DNA from 4 places in the Cytobacillus solani genome. Region 2 is predicted to be linked to each of the others. Evidence: predicted binding sites of a transcription regulator. Region 2 holds the regulator's gene; each other region holds the start of a gene.
What was found. The regulator Rex, encoded in region 2, represses fermentation and respiration genes when NADH is low (regulators of the CRP and FNR family bind a similar motif). The targets are predictions, from matches to a motif close to TTGTGAAATATTTCACAA.
Positions count from the first base shown of each region.

Region 1 (3,218 bases), 1.2 Mb from region 2:
TTATTGTTGCAGTATTCACTCGATGGATCATTATTAATCCGCTCCGTAAACTATTAGAAGCAACGAACAAGGTTTCAGAAGGAGATTTAAGTGTTGAAGTGGATTTTTCAAAACGTGTAGATGATGAAATTAGCCAATTGGCAAAAGGCTTTCAGCAAATGACTGAACATCTTAAAAATGTTGTTAGCAAAATTAATCACACATCAGACAGAATAACAGTGTCAGTTAATCAATTATCTGCAAACTCAGAAAATACAGCATTGGTTTCTGAACAAATTTCCGCTGCAATCCAAGGAGTTGCTGCAGGATCTGAGGAACAAACTGCTGGAATGGAAAAAATCGCAGCTGCTATGAATGTAGTAAGTAATGAGATTGATGATATTTCTCGTAATACACAAGTCATTAGCAATCAATCTAGAATGAATACAGCAGTTGCTGAAGAAGGGGAAAAAACAGTTGATAGAACGGTAAAGCAAATGAGCCTTATTCAAAACTCTGTCAGCCAGTCAGATCATTCGATTCAAATGCTTCAAGAACAGACAAAAGAAATTGGTCAATTTTTAACAGTTATTACGGATATCGCTAATCAAACGAATTTATTAGCGCTAAATGCTGCAATCGAGGCTGCACGTGCCGGGGAAGCAGGAAAAGGCTTTGCGGTTGTAGCTGAAGAGGTCCGCAAGCTTGCTGAGCAGTCAAACGAATCTGCCCTGCAAATTGCAAAGCTTGTCAATGAGATTCAAAAGCAAACAGGTGATTCCGTTGCGACGATGAAGCATGTAATAGATGATGTTCAAGAAGGAATTATTATGACCAACGAAACAAAAGATATTTTCCATCGAATCTCTCAATCGATGGCTGAGATGAATGGTCAAATGGAGAAAATCCTTAATGGTGGGAAAATGATTTCTGGCAGTGCTGCGGAAGTAACTGCAGCTGTTTCTGCAGTCAGTTCCATTGCGAACCTGAACAGTCAAAATTCGATGAGTGTTTCAGCAGCTTCACAAGAGCAGCTTGCTTCTATTGATGAAGTGGCTAGTTCAACAAAGGAGTTAGAAGAAGTAGCAGAGGATCTTCAAAAACTAACTCATATATTTAAAATTTCATAAGCCGTTAATAAAGGAGAAACACACTGGATTCTATCAATCACAGTGTGTTTTTTGTATTAAGCGAAAGAAATGGAACGAAAAAGAGCTTTTCTGCTCTATTATTATTTTGTCAATGTGAGATTCTTCACTTATTTATTTAGAATACTCCTCTATAATTTGAATATAGAGATGTTCTATTGATAAATAAAATCCGACATTTTTTCATGACTAGAATTCAAATGAGAGAGTGTTGAAGGAGGATTTTTACATGCCTTTTAATCGTGATTTTAACCAGGACCCATTTATCGTCATATGGGAATTAACGAGAGCTTGCCAGCTGAAATGCTTACATTGCCGTGCAGAAGCTCAATATAGAAGAGACCCTCGTGAATTATCATTTGAAGAGGGAAAAAAATTAATTGATCAAATCTATGAAATGAATAATCCAATGCTTGTATTTACAGGCGGGGATCCATTAATGAGAGAGGATGTCTTTGACATTGCAGAATATGCTGTCAAGAAAGGTGTACGCGTTTCGATGACACCTAGTGCAACTCCTAATGTAACGAAAGAAGCAATTGAGAAGGCGAAGGAAGTTGGATTGTCTCGATGGGCATTTAGTTTAGATGGACCTAATGCGGAAGTTCATGATCATTTTCGTGGGACAACGGGCTCATTCGATTTAACAATGGAACGAATTAAATATTTGCATGAACTTGAAATACCTATCCAAATCAACACGGTTATCTCCAGATATAATATTGATTATTTAGATGAGATGGCTAAAGTTGTTGAAGGATTAAAATGTGTGCTTTGGAGCGTCTTTTTCCTTGTGCCGACAGGAAGAGGACAGGAATCTGATATGATTTCTCCTGTTGAACATGAAAAAGTGTTTACTTGGCTGTATGAGCTAAGCAAAAGGGTGCCATTCGACATTAAGACGACTGCCGCTCAGCATTATCGCCGTGTTGTTATTCAGCAAAAAATGCGCGAGGCTAAAGATCAAAGAGATGAAATACAATATTTAGATGCATTGACGCAGCAAGGCTTAACCGGCTCGATTGATGGGCTTGGCAGAGCGCCAAAAGGAGTAAATGATGGAAATGGCTTCGTCTTTATTTCCCATGTAGGTGATGTGTATCCGAGTGGTTTACTGCCTGTAAAAGCAGGGAATGTTAGAGAACAATCGCTAGGAGAGATTTATAGAGAATCTCCTATCTTTAAAGATTTGCGAAATCCTGATAAATATAAAGGGAAATGCGGGGTTTGTGAATTTAGATATGTATGTGGAGGTTCAAGATCACGTGCATATGCGATGACTGGAGATTATATGGAAAGCGAACCATTCTGCGTCTATATTCCTAAAGCACTAAGAAAGAAATCTGCAGCCAAATAGATAAGTATACGCAAACAGTCGTTTTACCAGAAAGTGCAGTCTTGCTCTAAGGCTGCACTTTCTTTAGTCTTAATTGATAAATGATACCTTTAATATAATGAGAATAATGACAACATCATGACATTTTCAATATGTTATTAACATATAGGTAGTTATATGGTGTAATGGGTATTATATATACAATCCATTCATTTTGAATCTGAACGTTAATGTGAGTTTGTGTACAGTTTCTCAAAGGAACGTATGATAGAATAGATATTAAAGAGATCACTCTTAATCAGGAGTTGATAAAATGGAAAAAACAATTATTAAAGATCAATTAAATAGACCATTAAGAGATTTACGAATTTCAGTGATAGATCGCTGTAATTTTCGTTGTACTTACTGTATGCCTGCTGAAAAGTTCGGTCCTGATTTTGCTTTTTTACCAAAAAGTGAATTATTAACCTATGAAGAAATCGAACGTCTAGCGAAAATATTTGTCAGCCTAGGTGTTGAAAAAATTCGTCTTACAGGTGGAGAGCCCTTGTTAAGGAAGGACTTACCAACTTTAGTTAAGAAGCTTTCAGAAATTGAAGGCTTAAAGGATATTGGTTTAACAACAAATGGGGTATTGCTGCCAAAGTTTGCAAAAGAGTTAAAAGAAGCTGGTCTTTTACGTGTGAACGTCAGCTTGGATACTCTAAATAGTGAGCTTTTTGGAAAGATTAATGGCAGGGGCGTCGGAGTTGACG
Region 1 covers NZ_CP041305.1:130,342-133,559, reverse strand. Annotated here, with positions in the region: gene FI644_RS00695 (methyl-accepting chemotaxis protein) at 1-1,109, shown strand, start outside; gene FI644_RS00690 (TIGR04053 family radical SAM/SPASM domain-containing protein) at 1,357-2,484, shown strand; gene moaA (GTP 3',8-cyclase MoaA) at 2,777-3,218, shown strand, end outside.
Region 1: FI644_RS00690 (TIGR04053 family radical SAM/SPASM domain-containing protein) is a predicted target of Rex. The motif match lies at 1,222-1,239, and genes of this name have one in related genera.

Region 2 (3,218 bases):
ACGTTCAAAATTTGCTGCCTTTTGGTCGAGGTAGGCACTGTAATTCCCTGTATATTTACGAATTTGAAGTCTTGATAGTTCGTATACTTGTGAAACCACTTTATCTAAAAAATAACGATCATGTGAGACAATTAATATGGCCCCGTCGTATCCTTGTAAATATTGCTCTAACCACGTTAGAGTATCGATATCTAAATGATTGGTAGGCTCATCCAGGATTAAAATATCGGGTTTTGTTAATAATAGTTTTCCGAGAGCAAGTCTTGTTTTCTGCCCTCCGCTTAATGTTGATACTTTTGTATCGTAGCTAAAGGAATGGAAATTTAAGCCGTGGAGAACTGAACGGATGTCTGACTCGTATTGATAACCGCCTTCTTCTTTAAATTGAACTTGACGTTTATCATATTCGGACAAAATTCGCTCATATTCCTGCTGATTTCCCATAGCTTCGGGATCAGACATACGTTCTTCAAGCCTGCGTAATTCTTTTTCTTGGGTTTGAAAATGCGCAAATACTGTTAACATTTCATTCCAAATGGATTGTTCAGATTCTAAGCCTGTATTTTGAGCTAGGTAACCTATTTTTACATCCTTAGGCTTAATTATTTCTCCGGACTCATAAGACATTTGCCCTGCAATAATTTTTAGTAGAGTAGATTTACCAGCTCCATTACGGCCTACAAGGGCAATTCGATCTCTTGTTTGTACTTCTAGCTTTATATTCGATAAAATAGGATCAGCACCAAAATTTTTCATTAATTGATTTACTTGTAATAAAATCATTTTTTTCACCTCTATATTCTAGAGTTAGTGTAACTCATTCATATATGATGGGCAATAACCGATACATTTTGCGTAAGTGAATGGTTGTACAAATTGCATACAAATGGATAAAAATAGTGTATCATTTTGTAGAGAGGTGTATGTACATGACAGATTTTACTCATTTTAATCAAGAGGGCCGAGCAAAAATGGTTGACGTTAGTGATAAGCCTGAAACTGTCCGAACAGCGATTGCTCACTCAAGTATTATTGTAAATAAAGAAATATATGAAAAAATTACTTCTAATAAAATGAAAAAAGGGGATGTCCTTGCAGTCGCTCAAGTTGCAGGAGTGATGGCATGCAAGAAAACCTGGGAAATCATCCCGATGTGTCACCCTATTCCGCTAACTGGTGTGGATATTTCCTTCTCATGGGTAATGGATCAAGAGGAATATACCCTATTAATTACGGCATCAGCTAAAACAAAAGGAAACACTGGCGTTGAGATGGAAGCGCTCACAGCGGCATCTGTCTGTGCTTTGACCGTTTATGATATGTGTAAAGCGGTTGATAAGGGAATGATCATTGGCAGAACGTATTTAGTTGAAAAAACAGGCGGTAAAAATGGAGACTTTAAAAGAGACACTAAATAATGTAACTTTGGGAGAGTGGATGAATAATGGCGAATGAATCAGTGAAAATTCCGCAAGCAACTGCAAAAAGGCTCCCTTTGTACTATCGATTTCTAAAAAATTTACATTCCTCTGGCAAGCAAAGGGTATCATCAGCTGAGCTAAGTGAGGCAGTAAAGGTGGACTCTGCCACCATTCGCAGGGATTTTTCCTACTTTGGGGCATTGGGGAAAAAGGGATACGGGTATAATGTCAATTATTTGCTTACATTTTTCCGGAAGACATTAGACCAGGATGAACTGACAAAGGTGGCATTAATCGGAGTAGGAAATTTAGGCACTGCTTTTCTGAATTATAACTTTTTGAAAAATAATAATACAAAAATTGAAGTTGCTTTTGATGTAGACGTAAATAAAGTCGGTTCAAAAATTGGGGAAGTTCCCGTTTTTCATATGGATGATTTAGAAAAAGTAATTAAAGAACACAATATTCAAGTGGCGATATTAACCGTTCCTGCACCTGCTGCTCAATCAATCGCTGACCGGATTGTTCAGGGAAGTGTAAATGGAATTTTGAATTTTACACCAGCTAGGCTATCTGTCCCATCGACAATAAGAATTCATCATATTGATTTAGCTGTAGAGCTTCAGTCTCTTATTTATTTCTTAAAGCATTACCCGACAGAAAGTGAAAAAGAAGAATAAAATATTAAAGTAAATGAGCCTCTCAAAATGGAGGCTCATTTATTTTTTAGGCTATTTTTTAATTTGAAATGAAAAGCAACCATGCGCAGACCGCCGCCTAAGTCAAAGGTTGCAATAATAATTAGAAATACAGTGAAAATTCCCCATCCTTGTTCCCTTTGTATGTTTTGAATGGCGATGTATGTAAAGAGGAGACCGAGAATAATATAGATAATGCCTGAAAATAATGGTGACCTTCTCATATAAATCCTCCAATAAAAGATTGTATTTTTTCTATTTTTTCCAGCCAGTTTTCTATTGGCTCCTTATTAAGCTGCAGAATAACAACAAGTGTATTCATTGTCACGTGAGCGAAGATCGGTACAATAATCCGCTTTGTTTTTACATAAAGAAAAGCAAACGTAAATCCCATCGCAGAATATAAAAGCGTATGTTCAATCTCTGCATGTGCTAGGGCAAAAATGACAGAGCTGATTAATGCTGATAAAAAGAAGTTCAATCGTTTATGCAGGGATCCAAAAATGATTTTTCGAAAAACGATTTCTTCTAATATAGGTCCGATGATGGAACTGACGATTATTACGGCCGGGAAGGTTTGGATAAGCATCAGGATGTCCTGTGTATTTTCGGACCCCATTTCAATGCCAACCATGTTTTCGATACTTGCCGCCATTATTTGGGCGAAATAGGCTAGGAAGATCCCTCCAACTGCCCATGCGATAGAAGTTGGAACAGAAGAAGCATCCCGCAATTCCCGGACTGTTTTCATTTCTTTCCGTAATAGCACAAGAGTAATAATGAAGGTAATTGAAAAGCTAATGACAATCCAATAGGGTACAGAAAGTACTTGCATGTCTTTAGGACTTTTGCCAAAAAAAGTACCGGTAAACATGAGAAGTGGAACGCCTATAATCGATGAAAATTGCATGGCTATATATGCAATAAGAATGATCCAGTATTCTTTTTTCAATGTATTGTCTCCTTCTAATAGGTTGGTTGGCCGAGGTGATTATTCACTCGCTTCTCTACCATCTTTCATTTTACTCATAATTAGCTTCTAGTTTCAAATAGAACAGTTCGATAGTCATAACTATTGCAAAATAATACTTCGATTGAA
Region 2 covers NZ_CP041305.1:1,370,259-1,373,476, reverse strand. Annotated here, with positions in the region: gene FI644_RS06855 (ABC-F family ATP-binding cassette domain-containing protein) at 1-783, opposite strand, end outside; gene moaC (cyclic pyranopterin monophosphate synthase MoaC) at 930-1,418, shown strand; gene FI644_RS06845 (redox-sensing transcriptional repressor Rex) at 1,445-2,101, shown strand; gene FI644_RS06840 (YdiK family protein) at 2,137-2,343, opposite strand; gene FI644_RS06835 (CPBP family intramembrane glutamic endopeptidase) at 2,340-3,071, opposite strand.

Region 3 (3,218 bases), 2.2 Mb from region 2:
CCCCGCATCAGGTGAACCTCCAATGACAAATGAGATGTTAAATAGCATTGCTCCCATGAAAAATAGCCAGAAACTAATTGCATTTAAACGTGGGAACGCAACATCACGCGCGCCAATTTGTAATGGCACAATGTAGTTCATAAATGCAAATATGAAAGGCATCGCCATAAAAATGATCATAACGACCCCATGTGTAGTAAAAATTTCATTATAGTGTTGTGCATCAAGTAATTTACTATCTGGTGTAGCAAGCTGAGCACGCATCATGATGGCATCTACCCCACCACGAAAAAGCATCAGCAATGCGGATATTAAATACATTAAACCAATTCGTTTATGGTCAACCGTTGTCAACCATTCACGCCATAAATAGCCCCATTTTTTAAAATAGGTTAATCCAGCAATAATTGCGATCACTGTTAGCCCAATAACAACCATTGATGCATAAATTGCAGGACTTGGATGTGGTATGGCAAAGCGTTCAAAGAATTCCATCCGTATGTTTCTCCTTTCGAGAAAAGTTATTTTACTATTCTGTTATTCTTAATGATTGCTATGATCTGAATGATTTTCTTCTGATTCGTGAGAATCAGAATGTCCTTCATGTGTTTCTTCTGTTGATTCACTGTCTGATGAACCATGGTCATGCTCAGGTGGTGGTGCGAATTCTAAATGAGTTCCAGTGAAAGTCATTTGACCAAGGTGTCCAGGCTTTAATAATTCATTGTATTTTTCTTCAGAAAGTGGATCAGCCGTTTCTTTTACTTCCTTTACCCAATCATCGAAATCTTTTTGAGACATGGCAGTGACATTGAATGCATTTTCAGCAAACCCTTTTCCGCTGAAGTTAGCATTACGACCCATAAATTCGCCAGGTTCGTCTGCAGCTAAGTGCAATGTTGTAATCATGTCAGCCATTGCATATTTTTGACCGCCTAGTTGTGGAACCCAGAAACTTGTAATCGGTCCATTTGAATATAATTTAAATTCAAGTGCACGGTCTGTTGGTATATATAAATAATTGACTGTTTCAATGTTTTCTTCAGGATAACTAAAATGCCATTTCCAGTTGGACGATGAAGCATAGACAACCAATGGTTCTTGTTCTTCATAGCCTTTCGGAGCAGACTCAACGATATAGTTACTTTGTACGGAAACGAATGATAAATAAGCAACAATTATCACAGGAATTCCTACACAAATTGCTTCGACCCATGGATTCCCTTCCATGTGAGGTGGTTCATAGTCTTCACTTTGTTTTGAAGCGCGGAATTTCACCAACACATATATTAAAATAGCAAAAACAACAATAACAACTACCGACATAATTCCTATCGATAATAGTATGTCATTGGCTTGCCTTTCAGCTTGAGGCCCTTTAGGATCAAAGACCGTTAATGGTTCACATCCTGTTAACACAGTGACAATAGTGAAAAATACCGCTAATACAGCCCATTTCAATTTCATAACAGGGGCTCCTTTCTTATTAGAAATCAAAAAAACCAATTATTGTGTACATATTTTCACAATCTTCAACAAAAGAACACCTAAACATGTTCTTGCTGGTTCATTTACAATATTAACATGTTGTTAACGAAAAGAATGTGACAAATAACCGAAGGAATATTTTTACTTTATTGGATCAACTAATATATCGAAATAACAATGAATACATATAAACATTGCATTTAAACTACTTTCTTAGAGGAAAAAATAACTTTTGAAGCTGATTCAGATTTCAAAAGTTGTTCACATATTTGTAAAATTATTAAAAAGTTCTCGTAATTCTCTGTTAAATCTTTCGAATCAGTTTTTCTGAAATAATGATTATTTTTCCATATTCAATATATTTTTCCAGTAGCAACTCTCTTTTCTTCACATAATTATCCACTAAATATGATGATTCAAAAATAGTATTACATTTCATTTTCAATAAATAAAAATCCTCTCTAAAAAGTTTAGAGAGGATTTTTTATCTTTCACGAAGCTTTGTTATGTGTTATAGCCAATGAGTCATTTTTTCTAATAATTATTTGCGGTGCAGTGGCAATGACAAGTACGACAACAATTGAACATAGTACCCATGATCCAAGTGCTGTTGCTCCATTTACTGCAAAAGAGAATAGAAACGGTGACATGCCTTCTGGTGCATAGCTGCCAAAAAATAAAATACCAGCACAGAAATGCCAGAAATAGCGAGCAAGACTTCCGATAAATATAGCTGCTACAATCCAAGTAAGCGCAGTTTTCTTTTTTCCATATCTCAGATCTTTTTGAATGAAATTGTAAAATAGTCCAGCAAAACCGATGAATGCAAAAGCCAAGACATATTCAATAAATGTTTGTACAGGTGTTACTATCCAAGCATCTCCCATGACAATTTGGAGAATGCCCCACATAAAGCCAGAAATCATACTTACACGAAACCCCCATCGAAAGGCCAAGATGAAGATGGGCAGCATGGCAACTGAAATTGATATATTGGGCGTTGGCTTGATTGATGGCAATAAATCCAAAATAATGGCAAATGCTGCAAAAAATGAAGCCTCAATCAATGCGATTAAACTTAATTTTTTCATAAAAATACTCCCCTTTTCAAATGGTACGACACCTCAAGGGGAGAATAAGCATACAAAACAAAAAAACACCTATTCAATCCACATTCCTGCGCTAGAATTATCTAACAGGTTCGAAGGGTCAGAACAGCGAACTGTTCACTCTCAGCTTTACGCTCCCCTTGTGGTTACGTTTATTTAATATCCTATGTAATTATATCTTGCTTTCCAATATTTGTGAAGGGGAAATAGTACTTTTAAGGATATCTTTGCTATATAAGTTATTTAACAATATTTTCTAGTTTTTACATAAATCATCTACTATTCACACATATGTTTCGTACTTATAATGAAAAGGTACAATGAGGAGGGAAAAAGTTGAAATTAAATTTTAGAAAAGCTTCAACAATTGTTCCGATTATTGTAGGCTTATTAGTTATAGCAACAGCCATTTTCTTTGTTGTTCAGAATGGGAATAAATCCGTAACAGTCCCCTATTCTTCTGTCGAAGAATTGATTGCATCGCAAAATGGGGAAATGGTTACAATAAATGAACATATAAATGGAAAACTTACGATTATTACTGGTGATGGTAAATTTATTTCACATGTCCCGCCAAATAGTCAATTGATTGGTAAATTAGTAGAAAATTATCATGTTGAA
Region 3 covers NZ_CP041305.1:4,350,655-4,353,872, reverse strand. Annotated here, with positions in the region: gene qoxB (cytochrome aa3 quinol oxidase subunit I) at 1-495, opposite strand, end outside; gene qoxA (cytochrome aa3 quinol oxidase subunit II) at 544-1,467, opposite strand; gene thiT (energy-coupled thiamine transporter ThiT) at 1,980-2,579, opposite strand; TPP riboswitch at 2,646-2,748, opposite strand; gene FI644_RS21865 (AAA family ATPase) at 2,934-3,218, shown strand, end outside.
Region 3: qoxA (cytochrome aa3 quinol oxidase subunit II) is a predicted target of Rex. The motif match lies at 1,512-1,529, and genes of this name have one in related genera.

Region 4 (3,218 bases), 2.0 Mb from region 2:
AGAAATCATAATCGTTTTCCCTTTAAATAGAGGACCAAGTTCACGAATCGTTTCGATGCCGTCTCGCTCAGGCATTAATAAATCGATAAGCAAAATATCAATTTCTTTGACAGAAAGAAGTTCACTGCTTATCTCAATTCCATCTTCTGCTTCACCTTTGACAGTCCCCAACTCTTCTTCTTCAATAATTTCAGATAGCATGGCACGAATAGAATATGAGTCGTCTGCAATAAAAAATTTCATTTTGTCACCCGCTCTGATTAATATTCATTATTGGCAGTTGAATAATGAAAGTTGTATTACTAAGTAATTTATCTGTACTTAATCGTATCTCTCCACCTAGATTCTCGATAACTTCCTTAACATGAGACAGCCCAATTCCATTGGATGATTTTCCGCTAGAATCATATTTTGTTGTATATCCTGGCTCAAAAATTAAATCCCTGCATTTTAACGGTATACCGGGACCGTTGTCACTGACTTGAATTTTGATATTGTCATTTACCCTCTCTATCAAAATTAAGATGGATCCTGTATCTTTAATAGCTTCAACAGAATTAGTTACGAGATTGTTAATAACAGAGAGCACCATAAAGGTGTGATATTTACCGTGTCCTCCTTGAATATCTACTAAAATCTCAATCGATTTTCCAAGCTTTTGAGCATACTTTTTATTACACTCAACAACTACCTCGATAATTTCTTCTAATCTCATTAAATCAGTCAAATTTTCTTTTACTTTAAGTTTAGATAAGCCAGCATAAATCCTTTGATGATCTTTCTTGATTTCATGAACCTCACCCGCAATTCTCAATGCCGTTTTCGCATGCGATTGACAGCCTCCTTTTTTTAGTCCCCGATATAGAAAATAGCAGGATTGTGTAATATTCTCTGCATTTTTCATCGATTTCTTTACTTGCACCATTTCAACAAAAAGATTCGAGACTAGCAACAGCATCTCTTCGTTCCTTTTTCTTTGTATTCCTTCTGCTATCTTCGCTTCCCGTAAGATAAAAAGATTAATAAAACCTAAAACAAAAAAGCTGCGAATAAACGCAATCACACTGATCGTAGCAAAGGTTGAAAATGTAAATGGCGCATTTGAAAAGATAACTCTGAAGGATATTTCAATAATACTTGCGATAATTTCATTTACGATTCCAAATAAACCTATAAGAAGCGGTTGAGTGTAATATTTTCTTACATTGAACAGTTGAAAAAACAACCCGTACCCAACATAGTAAAAAAACACCGGAAAAATGTGAGTGAATGATTCCCCCCATATATCTCCTGTTCCATGAAATGTTAACAGCAGCATACGAAAGAAAACCACTGAAATCCCGACTGATAAACCAGCGATAATCGAATTGATTTTTTTAAATATCAATAGAAAAAAGCAAAAAAATGGAGTTCCAAGACTAACTCGGATATCAGCTTCAACTGGGTAAAATTTCAACTCTCCACCTAATGACACAGCAAATATCAGCAATAAATAAGTAAGTAGTTTGTCCTTCATCTTATTTTCTTCCTTCTAGGAAAAATAGTGTTGTAGTCACCCTTATTGTAATGGATTCATTCTTTTTTACCGGATGTAAATATGACAAATTTTTGTATAGAAGAAAACTTTTTAATAAAAAATAAAAAAATAAGATAGTTAGATTCAGTAGATTTCAGTAGGGCACAATTTATGATGAATTCAACATAAACGTTACTAAGAATGCTGTATGCGATTTGCATTATACGTTTATGTTCAGTATTTCACAAATTTAATTATAAAGGGTGGTGACTTATAAATAACAGTAATTTTTATAAATGTTCATCAATTTTTATAAAAAGAGCAAACCTGCAATGAGTTCTATTAAATTGGAGGAAATCAAAATGACATTTTGGATTCAATTCCTAATTTTACTGGCGTGTATTTTTATTGGTGCACGACTTGGTGGTGTTGGTCTTGGAGTAATGGGAGGCGTAGGCCTTGCCATTTTAGTATTCATATTTGGCCTACAGCCTACAACTGCACCTATTGATGTAATGCTGATGATTTTAGCCGTTATCACTGCAGCTGGCGCGCTCCAAGCAGCTGGTGGGATGGAATATTTAGTTTATCTTGCTGAAAAGTCTCTTCGTAAAAATCCAAAGCGTATTACCTTTGTTGCTCCAATCGTTACTTATTTATTCACGCTTTGTGCAGGTACCGGCCATGTTGCTTATTCTGTTCTTCCTGTTATTGCGGAAGTAGCACGTGAGTCAGGGGTAAGACCTGAAAGACCAATGTCGATTGCTGTTATTGCTTCACAGCAGGCGATAACGGCAAGCCCAATTTCAGCAGCAACTGTAGCACTGGTTGCACTATTAGCTGATTTCAAAATTGATTTAATTGATATTTTGATGATTTGTATCCCTTCTACGTTTATCGCATGTATGATTGCGGCATTTGTTTCTAGCAAAATAGGGAAAGAGCTAAATGAAGACCCAGAATATTTGAGACGCCTTGAACAAGGGCTAGCACCAATTAAGAAAGATAAAAAAGAGTATATAGCTACAAAAGAGTCAAAATTATCTGTTGTACTTTTCCTATTAGGAACTTTACTAGTCGTATTATTAGGGTCATTTGAAAAGTTACGTCCAGGCTGGACGATTGATGGCGTGTTCACACGGATGTCAATGCCTGCATCGATTGAGATCATTATGCTAACGATCGCAGCTTTAGTTATTATTTTTTGCAAACCGAATATTGAAGAAATTGTTTCGGGCAGCATTTTCAAAGCGGGAGCAACTGCAGTCGTGGCTATTTTTGGTATAGCATGGATGGGTGATACCTTTTTTAACGGTAATATTGAAATAATTTCTGGCTCTATTTCTAGCCTTGTTACTCAAGCACCATGGCTTTTCGCTATAGCATTATTCGCTTTATCTATCTTGCTTTATAGCCAAGCAGCAACAGTACGGACACTAATGCCACTTGGAATTTCATTAGGGATAAATCCAGCTTTATTAATTGCAATGTTCCCTGCAGTGAATGGATACTTTTTTATCCCTAACTATCCTACAGTCGTTGCTGCCATTAACTTTGACCGAACAGGCACGACAAGAATCGGTAAATATATTTTGAATCACAGCTTCATGGTACCTGGATTAGTCGCGACTGTTTTAGCTGTTGGTATTGGAATTCTACTAAGCATGATTGTTTTATGAGAAAACACATGGACTCTTTATCC
Region 4 covers NZ_CP041305.1:4,611,314-4,614,531, reverse strand. Annotated here, with positions in the region: gene FI644_RS23140 (response regulator) at 1-243, opposite strand, end outside; gene FI644_RS23135 (ATP-binding protein) at 248-1,516, opposite strand; gene FI644_RS23130 (anaerobic C4-dicarboxylate transporter family protein) at 1,879-3,195, shown strand.
Region 4: FI644_RS23130 (anaerobic C4-dicarboxylate transporter family protein) is a predicted target of Rex. The motif match lies at 1,747-1,764, and genes of this name have one in related genera.